DNA from 2 places in the Sphingobium fuliginis genome. Region 1 is predicted to be linked to the other one. Evidence: riboswitches for the same ligand, from Rfam matches in the RefSeq annotation. Region 1 holds a riboswitch; the other holds the start of a gene.

The links. Region 1 has a riboswitch for cobalamin ahead of H5V43_RS18280 (HoxN/HupN/NixA family nickel/cobalt transporter). Riboswitches for the same ligand answer to the same signal wherever they lie in the genome.
Region 2: it holds a riboswitch for cobalamin, as region 1 does, so the genes downstream of both, H5V43_RS10345 (TonB-dependent receptor plug domain-containing protein) here and H5V43_RS18280 (HoxN/HupN/NixA family nickel/cobalt transporter) in region 1, are expected to answer to the same signal.

Annotation. Positions count from the first base shown of each region.
Region 1 is NZ_CP060036.1:448,905-455,497, reverse strand. Features, by position in the region: gene H5V43_RS18290 (efflux RND transporter permease subunit) at 1-2,964, opposite strand, end outside; gene H5V43_RS18285 (LysR substrate-binding domain-containing protein) at 3,360-4,253, shown strand; cobalamin riboswitch at 4,346-4,574, shown strand; gene H5V43_RS18280 (HoxN/HupN/NixA family nickel/cobalt transporter) at 4,729-5,820, shown strand; gene cobW (cobalamin biosynthesis protein CobW) at 5,817-6,593, shown strand, end outside.
Region 2 is NZ_CP060035.1:2,146,023-2,152,615, forward strand. Features, by position in the region: gene H5V43_RS10325 (penicillin-binding protein activator) at 1-738, shown strand, start outside; gene H5V43_RS10330 (ABC transporter ATP-binding protein) at 784-1,563, opposite strand; gene H5V43_RS10335 (FecCD family ABC transporter permease) at 1,557-2,552, opposite strand; gene H5V43_RS10340 (ABC transporter substrate-binding protein) at 2,660-3,574, shown strand; gene H5V43_RS10345 (TonB-dependent receptor plug domain-containing protein) at 3,582-5,420, opposite strand; cobalamin riboswitch at 5,591-5,805, opposite strand; gene H5V43_RS10350 (threonine ammonia-lyase) at 5,891-6,593, shown strand, end outside.

The DNA.
Region 1 (6,593 bases):
CCGGACCATCCCCGCCTCCAGCGCGGCCTTGCCGGCGTCGCCCAGTTCGGCGAGCTTCTCCCGCGCGAAGCTGACGACCAGGATGGAGTTGGCGGTCGCCACGCCCATGCACATGATCGCGCCCGTCAGCGCGGGCACGGACAGCGTCGTACCGGTGGTGAACAGCATCCAAACGATTCCCGCCAGCGCCGCCGGCAGGGCCGTGATGATCACGAAGGGATCGACCCAGCTCTGGAAGTTGACGACGATCAGCAGGTAGATCAGCACGATGGCCCCCGCCAGCCCCCATCCCAGCCCGGAAAAGGCCGTGTTCATCGTCGCATATTGGCCGCGGATGGTGACGGTCGTCCCCTTGGGCAGTTCCTTCTCCAGCGACCGGATCGCCCGCTGCACATCCCGGGCGACCGCACCCAGGTCACGCCCCTGCGTCGTCGCGAAGATGTCCAGCACGGGCGCAATGTCATAGTGACTGACGATGGGCACGGTGTTGGACCGCTTGATCGTGGCCAGCCCGCCCAGCGGCTGAACCGAGGCGCTTGCCGCGCTGCCCGACACCGGCACATTGCTAAGGTCGCTCATGGAGCCCACCAGATATTCCGGCGCCTGCGCCACGACCGGATATTGCACGCCGTTTTCCGGGTTCACGAAGAAGACGGGCGCGGTCTGCGACGTGCCTGCAAGCTGGCTTGCCAGGCTGGTCGTCACGTCCCGCTCCGACAGGCCATATTGCCCGACGCGCGAGCGGTCGACCTCGACATCGAGCTGCGGCGAGCGCGCCGGCTGCTGGATGCGGGCGTCGGCCAGTCCCGAAATGGTGGCCATCTTCGCCAGCAGCTTCTGCGCATAGGCGCGATTGCCGGCGGCGTTCTTGCCCGCGATCTGCACGTCGATGGGCGCGGGCGCGCCGAAGTTCAGGATCTGGCTGGTGATGTCGGCCGGCAGGAAGGCGAAGCCGGTGCCGGGGAAGCGGCGCGGCAGCTCCCGCCGCAGGGTGGCGACGATCTCGTCCGTCGGCCGATGACCTTTGGTCAGCGCGATCAGCATGTCGCCATCCTGCGGGCCGATGGTGCCGCTATTATTGTAGATGGCGTTGATGCCGCTGACCGGCAGGCCGATATTGTCCGTGATGGAGGCGAGTTCCTTCGCGGGGATCAGTGAGCGGACTTCCCGCGCGATGCGGTCGAAGCGGGCGGCGCTGTCTTCGATCCGGGCACCCACCGGCACGCGCACATGCATCGCGATCTGCCCTGAATCGACCGAGGGGAAGAAGTTGCTGCCCAGCATCGGCAACAGCCCGAAAGACAGCAGAACGACGGCCATGAAGCCGAGCAGGAAGGGCTTGCGCGCATTCAGCGCCCGGTGCAGCAGCCCGACATAGCCGCGCCTTATCCTTTCGAAGCGCCGTTCGAACCCGCGCTGGAAGCGGACCAGCGGATTGCGCGAGGCAGGCGCTCCGGCCATATGCGCGTCGCCCTGTTCGACATGAGGCCGTAGCAGATACATGGCCATGGTCGGCACCAGCGTCCGCGACAGGATGAAGGATGCGATCATCGCGAACACGACGGAAAGCGCCATCGGCACGAACAGGAATCCGGCGACCCCCGGCAGGAAGAACATCGGCACGAACACGATGCAGATGCACAGCAGCGACACGAAGGCGGGCGTCACGATCTGCGCCGCGCCGTCCAGTATCGCCTCGATCACGCCCTTGCCCTGCTCCAGATGCCAGTTGATATTCTCTATGGTCACGGTGGCGTCGTCGACCAATATGCCGACTGCCAGCGCCAGCCCGCCCAGCGTCATGACGTTCAGCGTCTGGCCGAAGGCTGCAAGCGCCGCGACCGCCGCCAGGATCGCAAGCGGGATCGACAGCGCGATGATCACCGTCGAGCGCCAGGAGCCCAGGAACAGCAGGATCATCAGGGATGTCAGCGCCGCCGCGATGGCGCCTTCGTGAATGACGCCTTCCACCGCCGCCTTCACGAACAGCGACTGGTCGCCGATGGGCAATATCTTCAGGCTGTCCGGCAGGCCCGCCGCGATCTGGGGCAGCTTTTCCTTGACGCCGTCCACGATCGCCAGGGTGGAGGTGGCGCCGTTCTTGAGGATGGTCAGCAGCACGGACCGGCTGCCCTCGACATGCACGATATTCTGCTGCGGCCCGCTGCCGTCGCGGACATGCGCGACATCGCGCATCGTGATGGTCGCGCCGTTGACCACCTTGACGGGCAGGTCGTTCAGGGCCTCTATGGAGGAAGGCGCATTGTTCAGCTTCACGCTGTACTGGGTTTCCCCGATCTTGACGAAACCGGCCGGATTGATCTGGTTCTGCGCCGCGATCGCCGCACCCACATCCTGCGCCGACAGCCCCTTGGACTGAAGCGCCAGCGGATTGAGGTCGATCTGCACCTGCCGCTGCTTGCCGCCCGAGGGGAAAGGCATGGCAAGGCCGGGCACCGTGATCAGCGGCGGGCGGACCTGGTTCATCCCCATGTCGAACAGCTGCTGTTCCGACAGCCCCTTGCCCGACAGGGCGAGCTGGAGGATCGGCACGGTCGACGCGCTGTAATTCAGGACAAGCGGCGGCGTGATCCCCGGCGGCATCTGGCGCAACACGGTCTGCGACACCGACGTCACCTGCGCGGTCGCGGTGCGGATGTCGGCGCCCGGCTGGAAATAGATTTTGATGATGCCGATGCCCTGAAGCGACTGGCTCTCGATATGTTCGATGTCGTTGACCGTGGTGGTCAGCACGCGCTCATAGGGATTGACGATGCGGTTGGCCATGTCCTCCGGCGACAGGCCCGCATATTGCCAGGCGACCGCCACCACGGGAATGCGGATATTGGGAAAGATGTCGACCGGCGTTCGCGCTGCCGCCAGCACCCCCGCGATCGCGATCAGGATCGCCATCACGATGAAGGTGAGCGGACGATGCAGGGCAACCTTGACGATACCGATCATTCACGACTCCACGGATGCGCCGCCGGACGATCCCCGCCGCACATGACGATACAACCTCTCCAGATATTTTCGCCGCCTGATACCAGAGACGAAGCGCGCCAGGAAATGCGCATATCGTTTGCCGCATTTCCGGCCGTCGCCAGAAAGGCGGCCAGCGCGGAAATGCTCCAAGACGCGTGGGGACTTCGTTCGGGGCGAAGCGAATTTCCACACATCCTAGAATGCGACGGCATCCCCGGCCATGGCGGAGTGCTGCGGCAATGAGGGGGCATAGCCCGCGCACCTCCGCCGGCCAGCCGGGAGACGCCGCCACATTCGAAGCCGCCCATGCGCCCTTGGACATTCTGCGTCTAATATATAATATGGCATGATCGATATGTTGAGCGACATGATCCATGGACCTTCGCCATCTCCGCTATTTTCTGTGCGTCGCTGAGGAGATGCATTTCGGCCGCGCCGCGCTGCGCCTCGGCATATCGCAGCCGCCGCTCAGCCAGCAGATCCGTGCTCTGGAGGAGGAACTGGGCGTCCGCCTGTTCGACCGCACCAGCCGCAGGGTGCGACTGACGGAGGCGGGCCGGCTGTTCGAGCCTGAAGCGCGCCGGACCCTTGCCCAGGCGGACCGCGCCGCACAGATCGCGCGCATGGCCCAAAGGGCGGAGATCGGGCGGCTGGGGCTGGGCTTCACCACTTCCGGCCCCTTCGTGCCTCCGGTGGCGCGGGCGCTCTACCGCTTCCGCCAGACCTATCCCGATGTCGAACTGATCCTGCGCGAACAAGGGCGCGACGAGCAGGTGGAGAGTGTGGCGAGCCGTCAGCTCGACCTTGGCATCGTGCGTAATTTCGAGGCGCCGGCGCTGCCCGAAGGCATGCTGTCCCGATGCCTGCTCAAGGAAGAGATGGTGCTGGCCCTGCGCGCCGATCATCCGCTGGCGTTGCGCCCTGCCCCGCCGCGCATCGCAGACCTTTCCGACGAGCCGCTGGTGCTCTACGGCGCGCCCAATGGGACGGGGTTCACGGAGCATTTCCAGGCCCTGTGCGCGGAAGCAGGGTTCGTCCCGAAAATCTCGCATGAAGCCCGCAGCCTCGCGACCCTGCTGGGCCTTGTCGCGGCCGGCTTCGGCCCCACGGTGATTGCCGGGTCGATGGCGCGGCTGCATGTCGACAATGTGATCAACCGCCCGTTCGACGTGCCGGTCATGAGCGCGCTCTGGCTGATCCATCATGAGGATCTGTCACCGACCGGCCGGGCCTTTCTGAAGACCCTGCTGGAAGAACGCCATTTGTAGGAGTTAATTCACGAAACATCTTCTGCTCAAGCCTCCTCTTCCCATTCCCCTTTCCAGCCTCTATGCATGGCCGCCGAAGGGTGGTTTCGACCGACCTTCATGATCGCGCCGGTGCCCTCCCAAGGGGCTTAATAGGGAATGCGGTGATGAATCCGCGGCTGTCCCTGCAACTGTAAGCGGCGAGCGAGACGCATAGCGATCCCCCGGAAGCGCCGGAGGATCAGCCACTGGGCCGGACGCTAAATCATGCGAGGCCTGGGAAGGCCATGCGCCAAGCTATGACCCGCGAGCCAGGAAACCTGCCTGCGTCTGGTCGCTCTTGCCTTGGTCCAGGGGATGGCCACGGCACGGTCCTCCGTCTGAGCGACGCTTCACGCAGCGGGAGCTGCTGTCGGCATGCCGGGCGCAAGAGCGTCCGTCCGGCATGAAGGCGGCTCCCGTCCGGTTTCGCAGACGCAGACGGGGTACAGACCCTATGAGCATATCGACCCATGAGCCGGAATCGCCCGGGGCGCCGGCCAGCCGTCTTCGCCGCCGCGCGACCGGCATGTTCGCCGGGCTCATCGCCGCCAATCTGACGGCCTGGATCGCAGCCTTCACGATCTTCGCGGGCGATCCGGTCATGCTGGGCACGGCGTTGCTGGCCTGGAGCCTGGGCCTCCGCCATGCCGTGGATGCCGATCATATCGCCGCCATCGACAATGTGACCCGCAAGCTGATGCAGGACGGCCAGCGGCCCCTGACCGTCGGCTTCTGGTTCGCCATCGGCCATAGCGGCATCGTCCTGATCGCCGCCGTCGCCATCGCTGTCGCCGCCAGTGCGCTGAGCCGGGTGGAAGCGGCGGGAGCCATCGGCGGCACCATCGCGACAATGGTGTCGGCGACCTTCCTCTTCGCCATCGCGGCGATGAACCTGATCATCCTCCGATCAGTTCTCAGGACGTTCAACCATGTTCGAAAGGGTGGAGCCTATGTCGATGAAGATATGGACATATTGCTCGGCAACCGGGGTTTGCTCGCACGCCTCTTCCGCCCGCTTTTCCGGCTGGTGACGCGAAGCTGGCACATGGCTCCGCTCGGCTTCCTCTTCGGCCTGGGCTTCGATACCGCAACCGAAGTCGCCATTCTGGGCCTGTCCGCCGGTCAGGCCGCCAGCGGCCTTTCGGTTGCGACCGTCCTCATCTTTCCCCTGCTCTTCGCGGCGGGCATGGCGCTGATCGACACGGCGGACGGTGCCCTGATGATGGGCGCCTACCAGTGGGCGTTCGTGAAGCCGATCCGCAAGCTCTACTACAATATCACCATCACGCTGGTGTCGGCGCTGGTCGCGCTGCTCATCGGCGGGATCGAGGCAGCGGCCCTGCTGGGCGACAAGCTCGGCCTCAGCGGCGGCGTATGGACCCTTGCCGCCGACCTTGGCGAGCATTTCAACAGCCTCGGCTTCATCATCATCGGCCTGTTCGCCGCCTGCTGGCTGCTGAGCTGGGCCATCTATCGCTGGAAAGGCTTCGACGAGATCGAAGTCGCTCCCATCCCCAGCCACCAACCGCAAGGAAATCCCGCATGAAAAAGGTTCCCGCCACAGTCATCACCGGCTTTCTCGGCGCCGGCAAGACCACGCTGATCCGTCACCTCATCGAACATGCGGGCGGCCGCCGCCTCGCCCTCATCATCAACGAATTCGGGGACGTCGGCGTCGACGGCGCGCTGGTGCGGGGCTGCGGCGACGAAGCCTGCCCGGACGAGGACATCATCGAACTGGCCAATGGCTGCATCTGCTGCACCGTGGCCGACGATTTCCTGCCGACCATGCAAAAGCTGCTCGACCGGCCCACCCCGCCCGATCACATCATCATCGAGACCAGCGGCCTTGCCCTGCCCAAGCCGCTGGTGAAGGCCTTCCAATGGCCCGACATCCGCACGCGCGCCACGGTCGACGGAGTGATCGCCCTGATCGACGCCGACGCGCTGGCGGCGGGTCGCTTCGCCCATGACGAGGCGGCGCTCGCCGCCGCCCGCGCGGCCGACCCGACGCTGGATCATGACAGCCCCATCGAGGAACTGTTCGAGGACCAGCTTGCCTGCGCCGACCTTGTCCTGCTCAACAAGACCGATCTGGTCGCCGTGGACCGGCTGGCCGTGCTGGAGCGGGAACTGGCCCAGGAAATCCGCCCCGGCGTCCGCATCCTCCGCACGGCGAGGGGAGAGATCGATCCGGCCATATTGCTCGGCCTCGGCGCCGGGGTGGAGGACGGGATCGATGCCCGTCCCTCGCACCATGACGATGGGGAGGATCACGACCATGACGATTTCGAGAGCTTCATCGTCGACCTGGGCGAA
Region 2 (6,593 bases), on a different replicon from region 1:
TCCAACGACACCAGCGTCGCCGGGAACGGCGTCTACATCATGGGCTACAACCCCAACCAGTCGATCGAACGGGTGGTGGAATTCGCCAGGGGCAAGGGCCTGTCCAAATTCGCCGCGCTGGTGCCCAAGGGAACCTATGGCGAGCGGTCTGGCACCGCCCTGTTGCGCGCGGTCGAGGGTGCGGGCGGGACCGTGGTGTCGATGCAGACCTTCGACCGCAGCCCCGCCTCCATCACGGCGGCGGTCAGGAAATTGCAGGCCTCCTCCAGCTATGACGCGCTGCTGATCGCGGACAGCGGCCGGGTGGCGGTGCAGGTCGCGCCGATCGTGCGGAAGAATGGCGGCGCGACGGCGCGGCTGCTGGGCACCGAATTGTGGAATACGGACAGCGGCTTGGCGTCCAGCCCGGTGCTGCGCGGCGCCTGGTTCGCCAGCGTGTCGGATGGCCTCTACCGCCAGCTCGCGACCAAATATCGGGCGCGCTACGGCAATGCGCCGTTCCGGTTGTCGGCGCTCGGCTATGACGCGGTGCTGCTGACCGTGCGGATCGCGCGCGACTGGAAGCCGGGGACGACCTTCCCGGCGGCGCGGCTGCGCGATGCGGGGGGCTTTGCCGGGATCGACGGCGCGTTCCGCTTCGGCCGGGACGGCATTGCGGAACGGGCGCTTGAAGTGTCGGAGATCGGCGCGGGCACCTTCACGGTCGTCGCGCCCGCGCCACGCGCCTTTGCCGAATAGCGTGCCGCGTGCTCCTGCAACGGCGGAGCACGCGGCAGATGACGGTCAGGACGCGGTCCGCCCGGTCGGCAGGATCAATGGCCAGTCGCCGTCCGTTTCTATGCGCGCCGAAATGCCGTACACTTTGGCGAGATTCCCCGCCGTCAGCACGTCCAGCGGCGCGCCGTCGGCCACCGGCGAGCCGCGATCCATCAGCACCAGCCGGTCGCAATAGCGCGCCGCCATGCCCAGGTCGTGCAGCACGGTGACGACCAGCGATCCCGCCCGCGCCTCTGCCCTGAGCAGGTCCATGACGTCGATCTGATGCCCCGGATCGAGCGCGGCCAAGGGCTCGTCCGCGATCAGCGCGGGCGCGCCGACCGCCAGCGCCCGGGCCAGCAGCACGCGGGCGCGCTCGCCCCCCGACAATTCGGTCGCCACCCTGCCCTTCAGATGCAGTGCGTCGGCGCGCATCAGGGCGGCGTCGATCAGCGCCTCATCCTCCACGGAAAGGCGGGACAGCGGCCCCAGATGCGGCAGGCGGCCCAGCGCCACCAGCCGCTCCACCGCCAGCGGCCAGTGCAGCGTCTGTCCCTGCGGCAGATAGGCGATGCGCCGGGCGATCTGCTGCCGGCTGAGCCGCGCGCTATCGGCGCCGTCGATCAGGACGGAGCCGTTTTCCCGTTTCACAAGGCCCAGCATGGCGCGGATCAGCGTCGACTTCCCTGCGCCATTGGGACCGATGATGCCGACCAGCTCGCCCGGCCCGAGCGCAAGATCGACGCCGCTTACCGCCGGATGGCGGCCCAGCCTGACGGAAAGCCCCTGTGCGCGGATCGTCACCATAGCCGCCTCTCCCGCATCAGATGCATCAGGAACACCGGAACGCCCAGCAGCGCCGTCAGCACCCCCAGCTTGAGTTCGCTGCCGGTCGGTATCAGCCGCACGCCGATGTCCGCCAGCGTCAGCAGCGCCGCGCCGCCCAGCATGGAGGGCAGCAATATGGCGGAGGGGGAGCGGTCGGTCAGCGGCCGCACCAGATGCGGCACGATCAGGCCGACGAAGCCGATCGCCCCGGACACCGCCACCGCGCCGCCGACGCCGATGGCGACGCCCAGCATCAGGCGGATGCGCGCCCGGCGAAGGTCGATGCCGAGCGCCTGCGCCCCATCCTCCCCCAGCGTCAGCGCGTCCAGCGTCCGTCCGTCCGCGATCAGCAGCGCCGCCCCCACCACGACGCAGGGCAGCGCGATCCAGACATGGCCATAGGCGCGGTTTTCCAGGCTGCCCATCAGCCAGCTCATGATCTCCATGGCGGCGAAGGGATTGGGCGACAGGTTCAGCGACAGGCTGATCCCCGCCCCCGCCAGCGTCGCGATGGCGATGCCGGCGAGGATCAGCGTGAGCGGGCTTTCCGCGGGGCCCGCGAGCAGGAACAGCGCGGCGATGCCGATCAGGCCGGTCATGATGGCGAGCGCGGGAAGCGCCAGCGGATGCGCCTGCGCCAGCCCGAAATAGAGCGCGCCGACCGCGCCCAGCGCGGCGCAGTTGGATGCCCCCAGGACCGAAGGTTCGGCCAGCGGATTGCGCAGATAGCCCTGAAGCGCCGCGCCCGCCAGCCCGAGCATCGCGCCGACGATCAGGCCAAGCAGCATGCGGGGCAGGCGCAGGTCGAGAAGGATGGCGCGGGCGACGTCATCGCCGCCGCCGCCGAGGACGGCGAAGATGCGCGCCGGGGAGAGCGGAACCGCGCCAAGAGTGAGGGAAGCAAGGGCGGCCAGCAGCGCCAGCGCCGTCAGCGTGGGGATCAGCAGCGGATGGCGCCGGGCGCTCATGGCTTGCGCGTCCTTCCCTGCTTGCTACAGCGTGCCGTGCTCCTGCGAAGGAGGGAGCACGTTGGTTTGTTGAGGCACGATCCGGGAGCAGCAGCGTGCGGTGCAGAATGATCTTTACAACGTTCTGCGCCCTGGCCCTGACCGGCGCGGCGCCCGCCCAACCCCGGCGCATCGTGTCGCTCAACACCTGCGCCGACCAATATGTGCTCGCTCTGGCGGACCCGGCGCAGATCGCCGCGCTCAGCCCCTATGGGCACGACCCGGAACTGTCGGCGGCGGTCGGCAGGGCCCGCGCCTTCCGCACCCTCAAGCGCCCGGCGGAGGAAGTGCTGGCGATCCGCCCCGACCTGCTGATCGGCTTTCCTTCCGGCGGCAGCGTCGTCGGCGCGCCGCCGGGCGAGTGGCGGACCCTGGGGCTGGCGAGCGCGGACAGCTATGCCATGATCCTGACGCAGATCCGGCAGGTGGCGGCGGCGGTCGGCCATCCCGAACGGGGCGAAGCGATGATCGCCCGGATGAACAGCGACCTTGCCGCCCTGCCCCGCCCGAAGCGTCGCGGGGTTGCCGCCTATTATCAGCGGCGCGGCTATATGACCGGCACCGGCACGCTGGTCGACGACCTGATGCAGCGGGTGGGCCTGATCAATCTGGCCCGCAGGCTGGGCAAGCCGGCGCTGTCGCAACTGTCGCTGGAGGAGATGATCGCCGCCCATCCGGACTGGCTGATCGTGGAGACCGGCAGCGAGAAGGTGGTCGATCAGGGGACGGAAATGCTGCACCACCCCATACTGCGCGCCATCCCGCGCATCCGCGTGCCGCAGGCGTGGACGGTGTGCGGCGGCCCCGCCTATGTCGAGGCGGCGCGGGGCATCGCAGCGCAGCTTGACGGCGCTGCGCACAAGGGCACAGCGCAGCTTGACGGCGCTGCGCACAAGAGCACGGCGCAGCTTCACGGCGCTGCGCGCAAGGGCACAGCGCAGCGCAAGGGCGCGGCGCGGGTGAACGCCGCGCCGCGCCGCTAGGCTATTTTCAGAAGCGCGCACGCACGCCGCCGAAGGCCGACCGGCCATAAGTGCCATAGCCATAGACCGTGGCGTATTTCTCATCGGTCAGATTGTCGATGCGGCCGTAGATTTCCAGATTTTCCCGGATCGGGAAAGACGCCCGGACGTTCGCCGTCGCATAGCCGTCCAGCCGCACCATATTGGTCGCATCGTTGAAGCTGTCGCCTACCATCGTCACCGTCGCGCCGGTCGACAGGCCGAAGGGCCAGACATAGTCCGCCGAAACGCTGACCGCATTGGCGGCGCGGCGCGGCAGCCGGGCGCCCGTGTTGCGGTCCCGAGCATCGACATAGCTGTAGGCGGCGGTGACGGTCAGCGCATCGACGGGCCGCAGCGTCAGCATCGCCTCCACGCCCTTGGCGCGGGTGCGGTCCAGATTTCCGTAGAGCGAAGTCGCATAATCGAAATTGATCTGGTTGCGCGTAACGCGCCGGAACGCCGTCAGCGAGAGCATCGCCCGACTGCCCGCCAGGCTCTGGTCGAAACCGATGTCATAGCTTTTCGACCGCTCGGGCTTGAGTGCGCGGTTGCCGCTGAAGCTGTCGTAAAGCTGATAGAGGGAGGGTGCCTTGAAACCCTCACCATAGCTGGCCCGAAAATTGGTGGAGCCGCCATTGGGGGTGTAGTTCGCATTTGCACCGAAGGTCGTCGCGCCACCGAACTGGCTGTGATCGTCATGCCGGACGCCGCCGGTCAATGCGAGGCCCGCAAACGGCTTCACGACTGCGAGGGCATAGACGCTGTCGATGTCGGCCTTTGCCTTGCCCACGACTTTGTCGCCCGTGAAGAAATCATGATAGAAGAAATCATAGTCCGGCCGTTCATGCTCGTAACCGAAGATGAGCCGGGCCTGATCGACCGGTTGATAGACGCCTTCATATTCGAAGCGCAGATTGGTGCCGGAGAAGCCGTAATCCGGCGCCTCGCCCCGCTGGAGCATATAATCGCGGTCATTGCGGAACCAGGTGATGGCAGCGCGGTTGGCCAACTTGCCGTCGAACAAGGACAGGTTGAGACCCGCATAGCCGATATATTGGTCGAGCTTGCTGACATCGCTCGATTCCATCGGCGCACCGAAGAACAGGTCGGTGTTGAGATCGGCATGGATATAATAGCCGTGCAGGTCGAGGCTGAGATTGTCGGCAAAGGCCAGTTTCAGCTTCGCGTTGGTCGCGAGATTTTCGTAGCCGTCCTTTTCAGTGCCGTTGGCGGCGGCGGAAATTCCGTCGGTGTTGAAATAGGCGATGCCGATGCCGCCGGACACCATGCCAGTGGCACCGGAAATATCTGCCTTTGCATTCAGCGTGTCGGCATAGCCAAAGTCGACCGAGGCGTTGCCGGCCAAACCCTCTGCGGGCGCGCCCGTCATGATGTTGACGACACCGCCGATCGCCTGACTGCCATATACCACGGAATTGGAACCGCGCAGCACTTCGATCCGCCTTATGTTGCCGGTCAGCAGATTGCCAAAATCATAGGCATCGCCAATCCCGCTCGGATCGTTGACCTTTACGCCATCGATCAGCACCAGCGTCTGCGTCGTTTCCGCCCCCCGCAGTGAAACGCCAGTGACCCCGCCCACCGCATCGGCCCGGTTGAAGCGCACCCCCGGCGTGGTGGCCAGCAGGTCGACGACGCTGACGCTCTGGCGGGTGCGGATGGTGTCGGCGTCGATGACGGTGACCGCCTGGCCGACCTCGTCGCGCGGCTGTTCGATGCCCAGCGCGGTGACGATGATCTCATCCTCCGCCAGGGCGGGAGCGGCCGCGAGCAAGGCGGCGATGGAAATGGAAATCCTCAACATGTCTATATTCCCCCTGAGCGCCGGTGCAACATGGCTCAGGGCGTCCGCTCGCGCGGCCGGACGGGGGAAATGGCCGGCGCCCGTGCCCTCTCCCCGCACCGATGCGGCCCTGCGCCGCTTCGTCGCTCAGACGGAGAACACCGTGCCATGGCCATACCCTGGACCAAGGCAAGAGCGACCATGCGCCGGCAGGTCTCCTGGCTCGCGGGTCAATGCGGCGATGCACGCCTTCCCGGACTTGCGTCCAGTGGCCGGCCCCTGGGCCGAAGTGCATCGCGCTCACCGCTTACAGTTGCAGGGACAGCCGCGGAATAGGACGGTTTCCCGTCCGCACCGCATTCCCGTTTTCAGCCCCCTTCGGGGCACCGGCGCGATCTTCTTTTTGCGCGCGAAGGCATTGCCCCGCCCGCGTCCCGCGCCATAAGGGAAAGCGGCGGCCATGCCAAGAGGCAGCCATGGAAGGAGATTGCATGCCGTTCGCCATCAGCCCCGCCGATGTCGAGGATGCGGCGCGGGTCATCGCCCCTGCCGCCATCCGCACGCCGCTGCTGGAAAATGCGGCGCTCAACGCCCGCTGCGGCCGGCGCGTGCTGGTGAAGTTCGAAGGCGCGCAGCACAGCGGATCGTTCAAGTTCCGCGGCGCCTACAACCGGCTGGCCCGCCTGGACGCGGCGGAGCGAAAGGCGGGGGTCGTCGCCTGGTCTTCGGGCAATCATGCGCAGGGCGTGGCCCTTGCGGCGCGGTTGCTGGGCATGGCGGCGACGATCGTGATGCCGGCCGACGCGCCCGCGATCAAGACGGCGAATACGCGGGCGCTGGGCGCAGATGTCGTGCCCTATGACCGCTTCACCCAAAGCCGGGAGGAAATCGCCACGAGGCTGGCGAATGAACGGGGCGCGGTGCTGGTGCCGTCCTTCGACGATCCCTTCATCATGGCCGGCCAGGGGACGATCGGGCTGGAGATCATGGAACAGGCCGCCGAAGCGGGGGCGGAGATCGGCCAGATCCTCGTCAATTGCGGCGGCGGCGGCATGGTGTCGGGAATTGCGACCGCCGTGAAGGCGCGCCAGCCCGGCGTCGCGATCCTGGCGGTGGAGCCGGAAGCGTTCGACGATACGGCGCGCTCGCTGGCGAGCGGCGTGCGGGAAAGCGTATCGCCCGATGCGCGGTCGA